2 regions of the Cronobacter sp. 153480017-3 genome follow, and region 2 is predicted to be linked to the other one. Evidence: predicted binding sites of a transcription regulator. Region 2 holds the regulator's gene; the other holds the start of a gene.
What was found. Region 2 encodes Fur, which represses iron uptake genes when iron is present. Its sites were predicted from a motif close to ATAATAATGAGAACNACTATCAA; they were not measured.
Positions count from the first base shown of each region.

Region 1: the regulator Fur is predicted to act here: its motif matches at 2,489-2,511, upstream of exbB (tol-pal system-associated acyl-CoA thioesterase).

Region 1 covers NZ_JBSEYN010000003.1:374,079-378,499, reverse strand. The annotation lists gene ACUW6V_RS09635 (AraC family transcriptional regulator) at 1-335, shown strand, start outside; gene yghB (DedA family general envelope maintenance protein YghB) at 364-1,017, opposite strand; gene metC (cystathionine beta-lyase) at 1,135-2,322, opposite strand; gene exbB (tol-pal system-associated acyl-CoA thioesterase) at 2,572-3,306, shown strand; gene exbD (TonB system transport protein ExbD) at 3,311-3,736, shown strand; gene ACUW6V_RS09610 (SDR family oxidoreductase) at 3,807-4,421, opposite strand, start outside.
Region 2 covers NZ_JBSEYN010000002.1:151,219-155,639, forward strand. The annotation lists gene ACUW6V_RS05185 (beta-N-acetylhexosaminidase) at 1-587, shown strand, start outside; gene ACUW6V_RS05190 (helix-turn-helix domain-containing protein) at 640-1,251, opposite strand; gene fur (ferric iron uptake transcriptional regulator) at 1,574-2,026, opposite strand; gene fldA (flavodoxin FldA) at 2,317-2,847, opposite strand; gene ybfE (LexA regulated protein) at 3,009-3,290, opposite strand; gene ybfF (esterase) at 3,419-4,186, opposite strand; gene seqA (replication initiation negative regulator SeqA) at 4,370-4,421, shown strand, end outside.

The sequences.
Region 1 (4,421 bases), on a different contig from region 2:
AGACGCATTTCAGCCTGATAAGCCGCGCGATAAGGCGCATCGAAACCCGCTACGCCGAAAGCCTGACGGTCGAGCAACTGGCGGCGGAAGCCAACATGAGCGTCTCGGCGTTTCACCATAATTTCAAAGCGGTGACCAGCACCTCGCCGCTGCAATACCTGAAAACCTGGCGGTTGCAGAAAGCACGGCTGCTGATGGCGCATAACGGCATGAAGGCCAGCGCAGCGGCGATGCAGGTGGGGTATGAGAGCGCGTCGCAGTTCAGCCGTGAATTTAAACGCTATTTCGGGGTGACGCCGGGAGAGGATGCCGCGCGCCTGCGCGCGCTGTCGTGAGCGGAGCCTGCGCTCCGCCCGGAAAGACTTACTGCGTTTTTTTCTTTAATACGACCAGCAACGCGCCAAGCAGGCCGATGACCAGCAGCGCGATGGGCAGGATCATCAGGAAGGTCATCACCTGATCTTCATGGCGTTTCACAAACGGGATCATGCTGAGCGCATAGCCAAAGCCGGTCACCACGCCGACCCAAATCACGGCGCTCAGCCAGTTGAAGATCTGGAAGCGACGGTTAGAGAGCCCGGAGATGCCTGCCATCGTCGGCAACAGTGTGCGCACAAACGCCAGGAAACGGCCGGTCAGCAGCGCCAGCAGGCCGTGGCGATCGAACATGCAGGTGGCGCGGTGATGGTATTTCGCCGGTAGCTGCGCGAGCCAGCCGCGCACGACGCGGGTATTGCCAAGCCATCTTCCCTGGACATAGCTCAGCCAGCAGCCGAGGCTGGCAGCACTCGTGAGGATCACAAGCGTCGGCACAAAATCCATGACGCCCTGCGCTATCATCGCGCCCGCCAGCAGCAGCAGGCTATCGCCCGGCAGAAACGACGCCGGCAGCAGACCATTTTCTAAAAACAGCGTGGCAAACATCACACACCAGACCACGCCGACAATGTGCGGGTCCGCCAGCGCGGCAAAATCGTGATGCCAGAGCGCAGCGATAATATCCTGGATAACAGCCATGGGAGATCCTGTGGAACAGCGGAATTGCCTTATTGTACCTCTAAATGGGCCGTTACATCTGCACTACAGGTTCAACAAACCCTCTCTTTTCCTGGGATAACGCGGTTTTTTTTCACTTCAGGCGATACGACGGAAGGCCGCGTCGAGATCGGCGATTAAATCTTCAACGTTTTCGAGCCCGATATGCAGACGCACCAGCGTGCCGGTGAAGTCCACGCCGCCCGCCGGACGGATCGCTGCAAGCTCTTCCGGCTGGTTGGCGAGGATCAGCGACTCATAGCCGCCCCACGAATAGGCCATGCTGAAATGCGCGAAATTATCGAGATAATGCGCGAGCTCTTCATCGCTAAGGCGTTTGTCGAGAATAAAAGAGAAGAGGCCGCTGGCCCCGCTGAAATCGCGCTTCCAGAATTCATGGCCTTTGCTGCCCGGCAGCGCCGGGTGATTGACGCGCGCCACCTGTGGGTGCGCCGCCAGCCATTGCGCCACGCGCAGACCGCTTTCATGATGCTGACGCAGGCGCACCGCCAGCGTACGCAGGCCGCGGCTGGTGACATACGCGGAATCGGCGTCCGCCATCTGGCCCATCAGATAAGCGTTCTCGCGAAGCGTGTCCCAGCAGCGGGCGTTGGCAACCGCGGTGCCTATCATCGCGTCCGAATGCCCCACCAGATATTTGGTGCCTGCCTGAATCGAGATATCGACGCCGAAATCGAGCGCCTTAAAAAGAATGCCCGCCGACCAGGTGTTGTCCATCATTATTATGGCATCCGGCGCGACGCGGCGTACCGCCGCGACAATCGCGGGCACGTCGTGAACTTCCATCGTGATGGAGCCGGGCGATTCCAGAAACACCACTTTGGTGTTCGGCTGAAGGTGCTTTGCAATGCCATCGCCCGCCAGCGGGTCGAACCAGGTGGTAGTGACGCCGAATTTCGTGAGAATTTTGGTGCAGAAATCCTGGGTCGGCTCATACGCGCTGTTGGTCACCAGCACATGATCGCCCTGTTCGACAAACGCCAGAATCGTGTTGGCGACCGCCGCCGCGCCGCACGGAAACAGCGCGCAACCCGCGCCGCCTTCCAGCTCGCACATCGCCTCCTGAAGCGAAAAATGCGTCAGCGTGCCGCGTCGCCCGTAAAACAGTTCGCCCTGTGCGCGCCCGGCGGTGGCCTGCTTTTTCGCGGCCACGCTGTCAAACACCAGCGATGAGGCACGCTGAATCACGCTGTTTACCGAGCCTTGCGTGTAACGTTTTGCGCGCCCGGCCTGCACCAGCGCCGTCTCAATGTGTTTGTCGGTCATGGCTTTCCCCTGTCTGAACGTCTGGATGTCTAAATCTACGTTACCACGGAAAATCGCCATCGCCTCGCGCTGTTTTTATTCTGGCGTCCAAGATGAAAAAACGTCATCTGAACGCCTTTCCTGTCTGAGCGCAAAGAAAAAAATTTCGCGCTGGCACACCATGCAAATACTAATGAGAACTACTATCAATTCGATGTCATTTTGATATCATTGTGAGCAGTTTTGTGACTTTCGTCCTGGAGATGCACAGTGGGAAATAATTTGATGCAGACGGATCTTTCCGTCTGGGGCATGTATCAGCATGCCGACATCGTGGTGAAAATCGTCATGATTGGCCTCATTCTGGCGTCCGTCGTGACCTGGGCGATTTTCTTCAGTAAAAGCGTTGAGCTGTCTGGCCACAAACGCCGCCTTAAGCGCGAACAGCAGGAGCTGGCCGGTGCCCGCACGCTGGACGACGCGCGTGAAATGGCCGAACGTTTCGGCCCGAAAAGCCTGAGCGCGCGCCTTATTGAAGAAGCGCAGAATGAGCGTGAACTCTCGGCGGGCAGCGAAGATAACGAAGGTATTAAAGAGCGCACCGGCTTTCGCCTTGAGCGCCGCGTGGCGGCGGCAGGGCGTCACATGGGGCGCGGCAACGGTTATCTCGCGACCATCGGCGCGATTTCGCCGTTTGTGGGTCTGTTCGGCACCGTGTGGGGCATCATGAACAGCTTTATCGGCATCGCGCAGTCGCAAACCACCAACCTCGCGGTCGTAGCACCGGGTATCGCCGAAGCGCTGCTCGCGACGGCCATCGGTCTTGTCGCCGCTATCCCGGCGGTGGTTATCTATAACATCTTCGCGCGCACTATCGGCAGCTATAAAGCCACGCTTGGCGATGTGGCAGCCCAGGTACTGCTGCTGCAAAGCCGCGATCTGGATCTCGAGGCGAGCGCCCAGGCGCAGCCGGTGCGTACCGCTCAGAAACTGCGTTTAGGTTAATCCTATGGCGATGCGTTTTAACGAAAATCTCGATGATAACGGCGAAATGCACGAAATTAACGTCACGCCGTTTATCGACGTGATGCTGGTGCTGCTGATTATCTTTATGGTGGCGGCACCGCTTGCGACGGTCGATGTGAAGGTGAACCTGCCGGCGGCGTCCAGCCAGCCGCAGCCGCGCCCGGAAAAACCGGTCTATCTGTCGGTGAAGGCGGATAAAACGATGTTTATCGGCAACGATCCGGTGACGCGGGATTCGATGATTAGCGCGCTCGACGCCCAGACCGGCGGCAAGAAAGACACCACGATTTTCTTCCGCGCGGATAAAACCGTCGACTACGAAACCATGATGAACGTGATGGACACGCTGCATCAGGCGGGCTATCTGAAAATCGGCCTGGTCGGACAGGAAGTGACGAAAGCGAAGTAACGCTTACGCCTTCAGCCAAAGAAAAAGCGCGGCATAAGCCGCGCTTTTTTATTATCCCATCTGAAAGAGATTAACTCAGGTGCTCGCCGCCGGTGACACCGTGAACCTCGGCAGTGACATAGCTCGATTCCTGGCTTGCCAGATAGACATAAATCGGCGCCAGTTCTGCCGGCTGGCCTGCGCGTTTAAGCGGCGTCTGCTGGCCGAACTGCGGGATTTTCTCCTGCGGCTGACCACCGCAGATTTGCAGCGGCGTCCAGATAGGGCCTGGGGCCACGATATTCACGCGAATGCCTTTTTCCGCTACCTGTTTGGCAAGCCCGCGGCTGTAGTTGAGGATAGCGGCCTTCGTGGACGCGTAATCCAGCAGGTGCGGGCTTGGCTGATACGCCTGAATGGATGACGTGGTGATAATGCTGGCACCCGGTTTCAGGTGCGGCAGCGCCTCCTGGGTTATCCAGAACAGCGCGAACACGTTAGTCGCATAGGTTTTCTGGAACTGCTCGCTGGTGAGATTCGCGATATCCTCAACGGCGGTCTGCTTACCGGCCACCAGCGCCAGAATATCCAGCCCGCCCAGCTCTTTAATGGCGCGATGCACCAGATCGCGGGCGAATTTCTCGTCGGTCAGATCGCCTGGGATCAGCACCGCTTTGCGGCCCGCCTCTTCAATCAGCGCCTTGAC
Region 2 (4,421 bases):
GTAAGATTTTCAGCTTCGCGCCGGATAACCTCCCGCAAAACGCCGAGACATCGGTCGATCGCGATGGCAACGCGTTCAGCGCTAAGTCGGACAAACCCTGGCCAGGCGCGTATGGTCTCTCGGCGCAGCTCTGGAGCGAAGTGGTGCGTACCGATAAGCAAATGGAGTACATGATGTACCCGCGTCTGTTGGCTGTAGCTGAACGCGCCTGGCATCGCGCGGCCTGGGAGCAGGATTATCAGGCTGGTCGCGAATATAAAGGCGGCGAAACCCATCAGGTGGATGTAAAAGCGCTGCATGATGACTGGACGCGCTTTGCGAACCTGGCGGGCAGCCGTGAGCTGCCGAAGCTTGAAAAAGCGGGCGTGCAATTCCGCCTGCCGGTGCCGGGCGCGCGCATTCACGACGGCGTGTTGCAGATGAACGTCAGTCTGCCAGGTGTCGGCATGGAATACTCGACTGATGGCGGCGCGCACTGGCAGCGCTACGATGATGCGAAGCCGCCACGCGTGACGGGTGCCGTACAGGTACGAAGCGTGAGCAGCGACGGTAAACGTTACAGCCGCGTGGATAACGTACAGCCCTAACGCAATAAAAAGCCAGCCTCCGGGCTGGCTTTCTTATGAGCGGGCGCTCTCTCTACAGCGATTCAGGCAGATGGTGAACCGCAACCAGTTTGCCTTTGCTTATCTCAATATTTTTCGCACCGCGCAACTGAGAAAGGGTTTTCATCACCATGCTGCGGGAAAGATTGGTTTTTTTAACGATATAGTCGGCCACGTTAATCCGGTTACGCATGAACTCATCCATTGTCGCGAGACAATCGATATTCGCTTTAATCATGCTGTAGCTGTTTCGTCCCATCATAATTTCTTCGCGATAGCAAAGCATATTAATAAACCATGAGGACAAAATAAGCAGATGTAACTGGCAGTGATTTTTCTCAATTTCCTGAATGAAATAATCAAAAGGAATTAACTGGTAATGGCATTCGGAATCAGCCTGTAATTTGGCGAATTGAGTTTTGCCTAAATTCCTCGCCAGTCCCAGCACAGAGGGTGCGCTGCTTTTTTCCAGCAACAGCCTGTCACTCTGGCGCATCAGAGAGAACTGACCGCCACGAATGATGCAGATCTCCCCGTCCCGAAGCGGGATCAGCGTATTTTTCTCTGCACGAGACCAGTTGCCGTAGCTATTAAAAATATCCGCAATACGGTAAATCTCAGCAAGCGGTTTAGGGGGTAAGACCATGTTGGTTACCTTAATAAAATAAAATTAAATCGTTGCTGTATCTTAATGGATGCTTTTTTATGGCTGCAATAAGGGGCAGAGAACAGAAAAGGAAAAACAGGGATAATCTCATCTCTAACCGATTGAGTGATAAAGATATTTATCTTTTCTGAATTTCGATTTAAAAAAATATATGTGGTTTAATTAAGCATTGTGCGCTGTATTAAAACACTCTAGTTTTCAAATTTTATCTAAAAAAATACATCTATATTTTTGTTAAAGGGGTTTCAGGCAATAAAAAGGCCGACAAATGTCGGCCTGGGATAATGCAGTATAGCGAGCGTTATTTCCCGCCAGCCTCGTGGGCGTGTTCATTTTCGCGGCAGTCGCCATCGGCGCAGTGACCGTACAGATAGAGGCTGTGGTTGGTCAGGCGGATGCCGTGGCGCGTGGCGATTTCACGCTGACGCGCTTCAATAGAATCATCACTGAATTCGATCACTTTGCCGCAATCGAGGCAAATCAGGTGATCGTGATGATGCTGTTGCGTCAGCTCGAAAACGGATTTACCGCCTTCAAAGTTGTGACGAGTGACGATGCCGGCATCGTCGAACTGGTTAAGTACGCGATAGACCGTGGCAAGGCCAATCTCTTCACCCATGTCAATCAGACGCTTATAGAGGTCTTCCGCACTGACATGATGATTGACCGGTTCCTGCAGCACTTCGAGGATTTTTAATCGAGGAAGCGTGACTTTCAGGCCGGCCTTCTTTAATGCGGTATTGTTGTCAGTCATGCGGAATCTGTCCTGTTGCTTAACGACTCGCTCCGGAAGGGAGCGATACATCGGATACGCCGAAGATGAATGCGTCTCATTATAGAACTGACATGCCTAAATGAAAACCGCAAGCGTCCGGCAAAAAAGGGCTTAAAAATCGTGGGCCAGCCAGCGTTTTTCACGTGGAGAGCCTGATAATTAAGAAAGCCATTGTACAGCGTAGTGAGGGAAAGTTAAAAATTTGTAGCAATTATTTTCATTGCTTTTATCTATCAAACGGCGCGGAACGGTGCCCGCGCCGCTTATCATCAGGCGTTGATGATTTCCTGCAGATGCAGCTCTTCGGACACCTGTTTGACCCATTTTTCAACGCGTTCCGCGGTCAGTTCCGGCTGGCGGTCTTCGTCAATCGCGAGACCAACGAAGTGGTCGTCATCAGCGAGGCCTTTAGAAGCTTCAAAGTGGTAACCTTCGGTCGGCCAGTGGCCAACAATGGTCGCACCGCGCGGCTCGATGATGTCGCGAATGGTGCCCAGCGCGTCGCAGAAATATTCTGCGTAATCTTCCTGGTCGCCGCAGCCGAAAAGCGCCACCAGCTTGCCGTTAAAGTCAATTTCTTCGAGCGTCGGGAAGAAATCGTCCCAGTCGCACTGCGCTTCGCCGTAGTACCAGGTCGGGATGCCAAGCAGAAGAATATCGAATGCTTCCAGATCCTCTTTGCTGCTTTTAGCAATGTCATGCACTTCAGCAACGTCAGTCCCGAGCTGTTTCTGGATAATTTTTGCGATATTTTCGGTATTGCCGGTGTCGCTGCCGAAAAAGATGCCTACGATTGCCATAAGAAGAATAACCTCTTGAATCTAAATGTGATGGTGCTGGCATAACGCCCACAGATAGGGCAATCATAGCAGAACAGAAGAAGGTGCGGAAACGCTATCAGGCGCCGGGTGCACTCTCTGCTACATTGCCCGGTCCTTTTGGGTAAAATTCAGACCAGACCTTACTCCTGCAAGGCTTTCAGCTGCGCAAGCAGCATCGCTTCTATCAGCTCGCTGCGGCTAATATTGCGCGCCTGCGCGAGATGGTTCAGCGCGTCTACCGCGTCGGCGTTCAGCTTCAGCTCCACGCGCTTAAGCCCGCGAACTTTGTCACGCTTAAGCTGGTTGCGCTTATTGATGCGCAGCTGTTCGTCGCGCGACAGCGGATTGGTTTTCGGTCTGCCCGGACGGCGTTCATCCGCGAAGAGATCGAGCGTTGTGCGGTCCGTTTGTTCTTTTGCCATGGTATGAGTATAGACAGGGGAAACAGGCTGCCGTGGCGGAGCCCGGCGGTATTTCAGCGCGCCATCATACATCAGGGAGCGAAGCGCGCCAACGCATCCAGCGCGCGACGGCGCCGGTCGGTCTGTTTTTAATCAGTTTCCAGAAAACGACGAATCGCGCGCAGCACCGCCTGCGGTTTTTCGGCATGCACCCAGTGGCCTGCACCCGCAATCACATGCGCGCGGGCTTTGGGGAACTGTGAGAGCAGCGCTTCGCGGTGCGCTTCTTCCACATAAGGCGACGCGCCGCCGCGAATGAACAGCGCCGGGCCGTGCCAGGCAGGCACCGTTTCCCAGCCGACGATATGCGAATACTGATTCCACAGCACCGGCACATTAAAGCGCCACTCGCCATCGATAAACGATTTCAGCAGAAACTGCACCACGCCTTCCTCGCGGATATGCTGGCGCATAATCTCCGCCGCCTGCTGGCGTGAGGTAACGCCCGCGTCGCTCACCGCGTTCACCGCATTGAATATTTCATCGTGACGGCGCACCTGATAATCCACCGGCGCGATATCAATCGCCACCAGCTTTTCAATGCGCGCCGGCGCGAGGGCGGTCACCGCCATTGCCGCTTTGCCGCCCATTGAATGACCGATAAGAATCACCTTATTCAGCCCCAGCGCATCCAGCGTTTCGAGAATATCCTGCGCCATCGCCGGATAATCCATCGTCTCGCTGCGCCCGGAAAGCCCGTGGTTTCGCAAATCAACCTGCACAACGTCATGATCGGCCACCAGATCGCGAGCCAGCACGCCTAGGTTATCCAGGCTGCCAAACAGCCCGTGAATTAACACAATCGGTGTATTTTGAGTCGGTTGTTGCGCAGATTGCGTGCGGGTATTTAATTTCATGGCAAAGTTCTTTTTTGGCGACTGACAGGTTAGGTTATCATGTTGACCATTCTGCCGCCCGGCTGCAAGGTTCCAGTTAATTCCGACTTTTGCGGCCTTCCTGGTTTGACGCTATCCGCTGTTGGGTTTTAACTTTATACTCCCAACGACTTGTATTCAGAAAAGATATCGCACTGGATTAAGATGAAAACGATTGAAGTTGATGACGAGCTGTATCGCTACATTGCCAGCCACA